DNA from 3 places in the Rhizobium sp. PAMB 3182 genome. Region 2 is predicted to be linked to each of the others. Evidence: predicted binding sites of a transcription regulator. Region 2 holds the regulator's gene; each other region holds the start of a gene.
The links. Region 2 encodes PhoB, which activates phosphate uptake and scavenging genes when phosphate is short. Its sites were predicted from a motif close to TGTCATNNANCTGTCAT; they were not measured.
Positions count from the first base shown of each region.

Region 1: a site for PhoB is predicted at 1,913-1,929, ahead of ACU5AZ_RS17725 (alkaline phosphatase). Genes of this name have one in related genera too.
Region 3: a site for PhoB is predicted at 1,905-1,921, ahead of ACU5AZ_RS03215 (esterase-like activity of phytase family protein). Genes of this name have one in related genera too.

Region 1 covers NZ_CM128607.1:3,687,931-3,691,206, forward strand. The annotation lists gene ACU5AZ_RS17710 (glycosyltransferase) at 1-134, shown strand, start outside; gene ACU5AZ_RS17715 (glycosyltransferase family 4 protein) at 138-1,193, opposite strand; gene greA (transcription elongation factor GreA) at 1,241-1,717, opposite strand; gene ACU5AZ_RS17725 (alkaline phosphatase) at 1,982-3,276, shown strand, end outside.
Region 2 covers NZ_CM128607.1:1,535,782-1,539,057, forward strand. The annotation lists gene ACU5AZ_RS07645 (acetylornithine transaminase) at 1-124, opposite strand, end outside; gene ACU5AZ_RS07650 (GcrA family cell cycle regulator) at 526-1,059, shown strand; gene phoB (phosphate regulon transcriptional regulator PhoB) at 1,203-1,886, opposite strand; gene phoU (phosphate signaling complex protein PhoU) at 1,913-2,632, opposite strand; gene pstB (phosphate ABC transporter ATP-binding protein PstB) at 2,680-3,276, opposite strand, start outside.
Region 3 covers NZ_CM128607.1:635,636-638,911, forward strand. The annotation lists gene ACU5AZ_RS03215 (esterase-like activity of phytase family protein) at 1-1,853, opposite strand, end outside; gene ACU5AZ_RS03220 (DMT family transporter) at 1,992-2,885, opposite strand; FMN riboswitch at 2,986-3,135, opposite strand; partial or broken gene ACU5AZ_RS03225 (GNAT family N-acetyltransferase) at 3,246-3,276, opposite strand, start outside.

The sequences.
Region 1 (3,276 bases), 2.0 Mb from region 2:
CCATAGAAAGATTGATCAACGATAAGGCGCTGGCGGCCAAGATTGCTGCCGGAGGTCATCAGACCGTCAAGGGCCAGTTTTCCGAGGATGCGATCTGCGATGCCTATATCGAGCTTTTCAAGCGGAAGCCTTGACGCTCAGTCCATCAGCCCCGCATAAGCCGCCCCCAGCCTCATCGCCTCACTCTCGATCGCGAAGTTCTGCCGTGCGTGGCGGAGCGCGCTTTCGGCTGCCTGCTGGCGTCTCACTTCGTCATCCATAAACTGTCGGGCGGCGTCCGTCATGGCGTCGAGGGTGTCGCGACGGATGAGGGTGCCGGTTTCGGACCCGCCGGTGACGATCAGTTCCGGGAAGGCGCCGACGTCGGTGGCGATGACGGGGACGGCGGTGGCCATGGCTTCGAGCGGGGTCAGGCCGAAGCCTTCCCAGCGCTGTGGCGCGATGAAGAGGTCGAGGCCGCGGTACCAGTCGTTGATGTTGGTATGCTCACCGACGAACAGGATGCGATCGGCGAGGCCCGCCGCCTTCACCTTTTCCTTCAAGTCGTTCTCGAATTCCACATGCTGCGGCGTGGCGCGGCCGGCGATGATCGCGGACCAGTCCGGACGCTCGGGCAGCAGGCGGATCATCGCGTCGACGAAAAGGTCGGTGCCCTTCTGGTGGCGCACGCGGCCGAAGCAGCCGGCGATCTTCTGCGCCGGGTCAAGGCCGAGCGCGCGCTTCGCCTCGGCCTTGTCGGAAGGCGGCGAGAAGCGGGCTGTGTCGATGCCGTGCAAGCTGACAGTGCTTTTGACCTCGAGATAGGCGGCCGTCTTGGCGCTGGTGGCGATCACCGCGTCCATGCGCGAAATCAGGAATTTCGTCCAGCCGGTGTGGCGGCGCTGCGAGGCGGAGGTGAAGACGATCTTCAGCGGCATGCGCAGGAGATCGCGCAGGATGATCGCCGGCAGCATTTCGATGTTGCGCCGCGCATGCCAGACGCGGAAGCGCTTGCCCTTCGGCGGCGTCCAGAGGTGCCAGAGGTCGCGGTAGCGGATATGGGGCAGGGTAGGCGGCAGTCCGGGCCCAAGCACGGCAATGCGCTGGCCGAGCGCGCGCTGTACCGGCACGAGCTGGATGATCGTCGAGGTGACCCCGGAAAGCCGCTTTTTGAGGTTCGGGGCGATGATGTCGATGTCGCGGAGATCGGCCACCGCATGTGCTTTCGCGGTGGCCTTGTTTCCGTCCGTCACGGGCGTTCTCAGCCCCAGCTGACGGCGAGGATTTCGTAGGCCTTGGAGCCTCCCGGCGCATTCACTTCGATGGAATCGCCTTCTTCCTTGCCGATCAGCGCGCGGGCGATCGGCGACGAGATGGAAATGCGGCCTGCCTTCACGTCGGCTTCCTGGTCGCCGACGATCTGGTAGGTCTTTTCTTCCTCGGTGTCCTCGTCGATGAGCTTGACGGTCGCACCGAACTTGACGGTGGAGCCGGACATTTTCGTCAGGTCGATGACTTCGGCGCGCGCGATCAGGTCTTCCAGCTCGCCGACGCGGCCCTCATTGTGGCTCTGCGCTTCCTTGGCGGCGTGGTATTCGGCGTTTTCCGAAAGGTCGCCATGGGCGCGCGCCTCGGCGATCGCCTCGATGATTCTCGGGCGTTCCTCCTGCTGGCGCCAGCGAAGCTCTTCGTTGAGCTTGGTGAAACCACCCGGGGTCATCGGAACTTTTTCTACCATTTCCTTTTCCTTACTGCGCGTCCCGCTCGTTCTGCATAGGGACAAAAGAAAACAGGTTCCGAAGAGGAACTTCGGAACCATGTCAAACTGTCAATTTGAGCGTTTATAGCAGACTCGCCCGGTGAAATGCGAGTTTTTTTTAGCCGGCTTCTCCTGCCGTGCTGCCTCTCGACCGATCCACCAGGGGCTTGCGGCCTTCATCCAAGTGTCACGGACAGGGACTATCGGACGGGTGTCGCAATTCCCTGCCTAAGGAGAAAGACCATGATGAAGTATTTTTCGGCGCTCGCCGCCGCGACCATGCTGGCCGGCGCCGCGCATGCCGCCACCGTCTATCCGCTCGACCGTGCAACGATCCTCGTCAACTCGCCCTTCGACTTCAAGGTCGAGCTCGACAAGGTCTACGGCGAGGGTGATGTCGCTGTCACCGTCAACGGCAAGCCCTATGCCGACGTCTTCGGCAAGCCGGCCGAATTCGTCGCCGAAGAGAACGGCACGGACGATGCCGTCCTCGGCTCCGCGCTGATCCTGCGCGATCTGGCGCTCGCTTCGGCCGGCGACTACACCGTCGAAGTCAAGGCTGGCGACGAAACGAAGTCGGTCACTTGGAACGTCTACGGCACGCCGGCTGCGCCGAAGGCCAAGAACATCATCTTCTTCCTCGGCGACGGCCTGTCTGTCGCGCACCGCACCGCCGCCCGCATCATGTCGAAGGGCATGACCGAGGGTAAGGCCGATGGTCGCCTCAACATGGATGATCTCGACCACATGGCCTTCATCGGCACGTCGTCGACCCATTCGATCGCCACCGATTCCGCCAACACCATGTCGGCCTACATGACCGGCCACAAGTCGCGCGTGAATGCCCTTGGCGTCTATGCCGACCGTACGCCGGCAAGCCTTGACGATCCGAAGGTCGAGACGATTGCCGAAGCGCTGCGCCGCACCACGAAGAAGTCGATCGGCGTCGTTTCCACGGCTGAAATCGAAGATGCGACCCCGGCCGCCGTCATCGCCCACACCCGCAAGCGCGCCGACAAGGCCGAGATCGTCGGCATGTTCATGCAGACCCAGCCCGACGTCATCCTCGGCGGCGGCTCGGCCTACTTCCTGTCGAAGGACGTTCCCGGCTCGAAGCGCAAGGACGACAACGACTACATCGCCCAGTTCAAGGATGCCGGCTATACGCTCGCAACTTCGAAGACCGAACTGGACGCCGCTTCCGGCACCAACACCGGCAAGCTGCTCGGCCTGTTCCACACCGGCAACATGGATACCGCGCTTGACCGCATGTTCCTGAAGAAGGGCACCGTCGACAAGTTCCCCGACCAGCCGGGTCTCGTCGATATGACGAAGACTGCCATCGACCAGCTGTCGAAGAACCCGGAAGGCTTCTTCCTGATGGTTGAAGCCGCTTCGGTCGACAAGATGTCCCACCCGATGGACTGGGAACGCTCCGAATTCGACGTCATCGAGATGGACAAGGCCGTTGGCGTTGCCATGGAGTTCGCCAAGACCCATCCGGACACGCTGGTCGTCGTTACCGGCGACCATACCCA
Region 2 (3,276 bases):
CAACGCCGGCGGCGAAGTCGATATAGCGCTGGCCGTCCTCGGTGACGAGCCAGATCCCCTCGCCTCGCTCGAAGCGCAGAGGTGCTCTTGCATAGGTATCGTAGAGCGGACCGTTCTGAGCCATGGCGCTGACCTTTCCTGGGCTTTGTTGGCTGGGCACAAATAAAAAAGACCGCCTTTTGGGCGGTTGCCGCACTATCATCATATAGGTCGCCGATGTCAACAAATCACCTGTAAAATCAGGCGATCGCGGCGCCCGCATCAAATTCGAAGGATGGCCTCGCATCCATCGCCAGGCAAAAAAGTGAAAAGAAGCAAGTTGGGGAAAACTGCGAAATCGAATCACGATGATTCCGGCGACTCTTGTCACGGAGTCAGGCTGGCACTAGGTTAAACGTGCATTAAGAATTTGCGCTTGGCGGAAAAAAGTCACCCGGCAGTACAAGAGGCGTACTCCGTCCCGGAGGAATTCGGGACACGGTGAAGGATTCTGCCATGCATTGGACTGCAGGCGGAGAAGACCCAATGAATTGGACAGACGAACGCGTTGAAAAGCTTAAGAAATTGTGGGCGGATGGGCTGAGCGCCAGCCAGATCGCCGCACAACTCGGTGGCGTCAGCCGCAATGCCGTCATCGGCAAGGTTCACCGTCTCAATCTTCCCGGACGGGCCAAGTCCGGCGGCGCATCCTCGGCAGCGCGCACGGTCAAGAGAGCCGTCACCGCCCCGAAGGCTCCGAACTACGCGGCCCGCGTCACGACCCGCACCGTCACCCGTACGGCCGGCGCCACGGCACTGAAGGAAGAGGTCGAGATCAACGCGATCCAGGAACTCCGATACGTTCCTGCCTCGAACGTCGTCGTGCCGATCTCCCGCCGCTTGGCCCTGACCGAACTGACCGAGCGCACCTGCAAATGGCCGGTCGGCGATCCGCTGCAGGACGACTTCCACTTCTGCGGCTGCGAGTCCCCGGACACATCTCCCTACTGCAACTATCACGCCCGCCTCGCCTACCAGCCGACCAGCAGCGACCGTCGTCGCGCGGCGGCCGCGAACTGATTGCTGCGGCGTCAATCGACTGATCATGATGAACGGGCCTTCGGGGCCCGTTTTTCGTTTCCGCATCCGCACTTCGGCCAAATGAAAAACCCCGCCGGCAATGGGCGGGGCTTTAAATTTCCGGAGCGCGGACTGGTCGAAGCTCAGACTTCCATGGAATAGCCGGCACCGCGAACGGTGCGGATGACGTCCTGCATGTTGGAGAAGTTCAGCGCCTTGCGCAGACGTCCGACGTGCACGTCGACCGTGCGCTCGTCGACATAGATATCGTGGCCCCAGACCCCATCCAGCAGCTGCGAGCGCGAGAACACGCGGCCCGGAGAGGCCATCAGGAACTCCAGAAGCCGGAACTCGGTCGGGCCGAGGCGGACCTCGCGGCTCTTGCGGTGGACGCGATGCGTTTCCCGGTCGAGCTCGATGTCGCCGCAGCGAAGGACGGCGGAGAGAACTTCCGGATGCGCGCGCCGCAGCATGGCGCGGACGCGGGCCATCAGTTCAGGCATCGAGAACGGCTTGACGACATAGTCGTCGGCGCCGGTCGAAAGACCGCGGACGCGTTCGCTTTCCTCGCCACGTGCCGTCAGCATGATGATCGGCAGGCGCTCCGTTTCCGGGCGCATGCGCAGGCGACGGCAAAGCTCGATGCCGGGAACGCCCGGCAGCATCCAGTCGAGAAGCAGAAGGTCGGGCACGCGCTCCTTGAGGCGTATTTCCGCCTCGTCGCCGCGCATGATCGCCTCGACCTCGTAGCCCTCGGATTCCAGATTGTAGCGAAGAAGCTCGCTCAGAGCTTCCTCGTCTTCAACAACCGCTATTTTCGGGACCATTCACGGTTCTCCAACTTATCGAGCCGTCACTCGGACGTCACGCCCATGGTGGACGTGTTGTCGTCCTTCGGACGCTCGCCTTCCGGCTGGCTGCCGGTCGTCATGTAGTAGATCGTTTCGGCGATGTTCGTCGCGTGATCGCCGATGCGCTCGATGTTCTTGGCGCAGAAGAGAAGATGCGTGCAGGTGGTGATGTTGCGCGGATCTTCCATCATGTAGGTCAAGAGTTCGCGAAACAGCGAGGTGTGGATCGCATCAATCTCCTCGTCGCGGTCGCGGATCGACTTGGCCTTTTCCGCCGAGCGGCTGGTATAGACGTCAAGCACTTCCTTGAGCTGCACCGAGGCAAGCTCGGACAGATGCTCGAGACCGCGGGCGAGCTTGCGCGGAACACCCGTGCCCTGCACGGCGATGACGCGCTTGCCGATGTTCTTCGCCAGGTCGCCGACGCGCTCGAGGTCGGCCGCGATGCGGATCGAACCCATGATTTCGCGCAGGTCGGCCGCAACCGGCTGACGACGGGCGATCGTGACGACGGCGGCGTCGCCGATTTCGCGCTCGCCAACGTCGAGGACGACGTCGTCGGAGATCAGCTTCTGGGCAAGTGCCAGGTCGCCGGTGACCAGCGCCTGCACGGATTCGCTGACCATCTGCTCGGCGAGACCACCCATTTCGGAGATCCGGCGCTGCAGGAACTTCAATTCATCGTCGTAGGCCGACATGAGATGCTGTTGTGTCGAGGGCATTTTGGTGTTCCCTGATATCTTGAGGCAGGCTTCAGCGCGGCTGCGGCTCAGCCGAAGCGACCGGTGACGTAGTCCTGCGTGCGGCTTTCCTTCGGAGACGTGAAGATCTTCGCGGTCTCGTCGAATTCAACCAGCTCGCCGAGATACATGAAGGCGGTCTGGCGCGAGACGCGGGCAGCCTGCTGCATGTTGTGCGTGACGATGACGATGGTGTAGTCGGCGCGCAACTCGTCGATCAGTTCCTCGATCTTGGCGGTCGAGAGCGGGTCGAGAGCGGAGGCCGGTTCGTCGAGCAGGATGATCTCCGGCTTGACGGCAACGGTGCGGGCGATGCAGAGGCGCTGCTGCTGGCCGCCGGACAGGCTGAGGCCGCTGGCATGCAGCTTATCCTTCACCTCGTTCCACAGGGCGGCGCGGGTCAGGGCAGCTTCCACCCGTTCGTCCATCTCGCTCTTGTTGAGATTCTCGTACAGGCGGATGCCGAAGGAGATGTTCTCGTAGATCGACATCGGGAACGGGGTCGGCTTCTGGAACACCATGCCGACCTTGGTGCGCAGCAGGTTCAGGTCCTTCGACTTGTCGAGAATGTTCTCGCCGTCGATCAGCACTTCGCCCTCGGCGCGCTGCTTCGGATAAAGCTCGTA
Region 3 (3,276 bases), 900 kb from region 2:
GCTTCACCCTTGTCGAGCGGATAGCGCACGGCGCCCCATTCCTTCGAGGACGGCTTGTAGGAGACGAGCTTGACGAAGCCCTTCTCGTCATCCTTCCATTCGCGCTGCACGGCCATCCACAGCGTCTCGTCGTCGCCTTCGCCGACCTTGGTGATGCCTTCGAAGCCGAAGCGCACCTGATTGGCGTTCAGAGCTTCCGGAATGTCGATTACCTGATCGACGGCACCTTCGGCGCCGGCGTGGAAGATCTGGTGCGGCACGTCCTTTTCCGGATTGCCTTCGTTGGCGATCCAGAAGCCGCCCTTGCCGTCGAGAGTCAGGCCTTCCATGTCGCGGTGCTCCATCGGGGCGCCGTCCTTGGTGATGCGGATGGCGTCCGTGATGACCGCGGGCTTCTGCGTCGCGTCGATGACGAAGATCGACGGCTGCCCCGAATAGAAGCTGTCATTGGTGGCATAGAGCTTGCCGGGGGTCGTGGCGTCCGCAGCCAGGCTCGACAGGGCCCCGAAACCGAGCGGATTGCCGTCCTTGTCGTCCGCCGAGACGATTTCCGGGAATGCCTTCTCGCCTTCGCCGAGCTCGTAGAGCATGACATGCGAGCGGGCGCCGCCATCCTCGACCAGGTCGGCCTCGTTGGCGGTGGCGATCAGGTTGCGCTGCGGAACGGCGATGATGCCTTCCGGAGCCACGCCCGACGGCACGATCTGCATCAGTTCCGGCTCGGCGCCGGTATCCTTGTAGATGCCGACGACGGAAGCGCGTTCGGACATGACGAAGATGTACTGCTGGTCGCCGAACTTGGCGACTTCCAGGCCTTCCAGCTCGACGCCCTTCTTGCCGGCGCGCTTGTCGGGGAACATGCCGAGCTTGGCGATTTCGCGCTCAAGGCTCGGGCCGGACTCGTAGAGGACCTTGCCGGCCGTGTCGAAGATGGTGAAACCGCGCGAACCGCCTTCGTAATCGCCCTCATTGGCGACGACAACGCGATTGTCATCCAGCCACTGGATCGAATCGGGCTCGCGCTTGACGCCCTTCAGCGAACCGGTGAAGTCGAGCTTGCCGTCCTTCTCGATGTCAACACCATCGATATCGACCGCACCGGCGGTGAAGTGCGAGGTAACTTCGCCGGTCTTGCCGTCGACGATGACGATGTGGTTGTTTTCCTGCAGCGTCAGGGCGATCTGGCCCTTGCCGTTGATGTCGACGAATTCCGGCTCCGGATCTTCCGGGGCGATCTCGGCAAGACCGGTAACGTCGATCTTCTTCAGGCCGCCGCAATCGGCAGCGCCATCCTTGAAGGGAATGGTGACGAGGTAGCCGGCAGGCATCTGCGGCAGCTTTCCATCGTTCAGCTCTTCATTGCGCTCGTTCTCGATTGCAATGGCGGCAAAGGAACCATCCGGAGCGATCGCGATCGAATCCGGCTGGCCGCCGAGATCGCAGGATGCCTCGATGGCGCGGCTCTTGACGTCGATGGTCAAAAGCTTGCCGCCCGTCTTGACGTAATCCTCGGATGTGTTGATGGCGGCAAAGACCTTGCCGAAGCGGGCGGCGACGGAGGTCGGCTCGCCGTCGGCCATGACGGCGCCGAGCGGCTTCGGCGCCTTCGGATCGGTGATGTCGACGAAGCCGACGGCGCCGAGCGGGCTGTCGGAATAGACAAGCGTGTTGCCGTCTTCCGTCGCGGTGATGATCTCCGACGAGGTCGGCGTCTTGGCGTCCTTGTCGGCCGGCAGGTTTGCCGCGACCGGGAAGGCTGCGATGCGGTTGAACACGGGTTCTGCGAATGCGGCTGCGGCGGTGGATGCCAGCAATGCTGCGGTCAACGCCGCGCGGGAAAAAGTCTTCGTCATGGGGACCCCCTGTCTCCTCGAATTGGAACCAGGCGGTTGTGCGCATGCTGCATGACAGGCGCATGACAGCGCGGGCTCATATGCGACGATTTCGCACAGAGACCAAAGAAAACCCGGCAAAAGCCGGGTTTTCGAAGGTCAGGCCGGCCGGCGCCGCCGCTCGTTGTGCATGATGAACAGCGAGGCCCCGAGGATCAGCACCGCGCCGATCCAGAAGGAGACGGTCGGCGCGTAGCCGAAGACGACCCAGCCGGCGAGCACGTTGAGCGGCAGCTTGAGATCGTCGAACGGCTGCACGTAGGCCGCGTCGGCGGCGCGGTAAGCCCAGGTCAGGAGATACTGCGCAGCGGCCGTCAGGACGCCCATCAGCACCAGAAGTCCAAGCGCCAAGCCGGTCGGCACGGCAAAACCGGCGCCGGCCGCCAGCACCCCGTTGACCGGCGTCAGCAGGACAAGAAGCCAGATGGTGATCGTCTCGGGCTTCTCATAGGCCGTCAGGTTCTTGGTGATCAGTGAAGCGCCGCCCCAGAGCAGTGCCGCGATGATCGGCAGGAGTGCCGCCGGCGTGAAGGCTTCCGACCAGGGCTGCAGGATGATCATCGCGCCGGTGAAGCCGGTCGCGGTCGCCAGCCAGCGCACCGCCCCCACCCGCTCGCCGAGGAAGAAGCGGGCGCCGAGGATGATGAAGAAGGGCGAGGTCATGACGAGCGCGATCGCCTGGCCGATCGGCACGGAGGCAAGGCCCACCACCCAGGCCTCGACGCCGAGCGCCGAGAGCACGACGCGCAACAGATGATGCCACGGCCGGGCCGTGCGCATGGCGCCGAGGCCGAGCCGCCAGATGACCGGCACGGACAGCACGGAGGCAAACGCATATTGCCAGAAGGCTGCGGCGGCCGGCGGAAAGCCGAGCCGCATCGTCACCCATTGGGTGGCGGTATTGATGCCCGCAAAGGCGACACCGGCTGCGACCATGAGGATCGCGGCCGCCACCGGGCGGGACGGGTTGAGCGCTAGGGAGCTCTGATTCATGTCTTTGCTTCTCCAAAAGAGACCAACACAAATCAGGACGCATGAGGTGGAAAACGGCTTCAACCCCGAGCAGGAACCCCGCCCGGATTGCGACCGTCTCTCTCATTCTCTTCCATCCGGACTATGACCGTCGGCTCCGGAATCGCACCGGATCTGCTGACCCGCCGGATACACATCCAACGGCGCTCGCGGGCTTGGGGACGAACCCCTTACCGCCGGTGGGGACTTTCACCCCGCCCTGAGAACAGCCCACAGATAAGATATCCCGACGCACCGGGCAAGAGCGCGGGCGTTTCCGGATTGTTGACGGTGCATCACCCGGATGCGCTCCGATTTCGAGAGTGGCCGGAGCCTGCCGGACTAAAGGCCAATCAAGCCCGCTTTCGTCGGC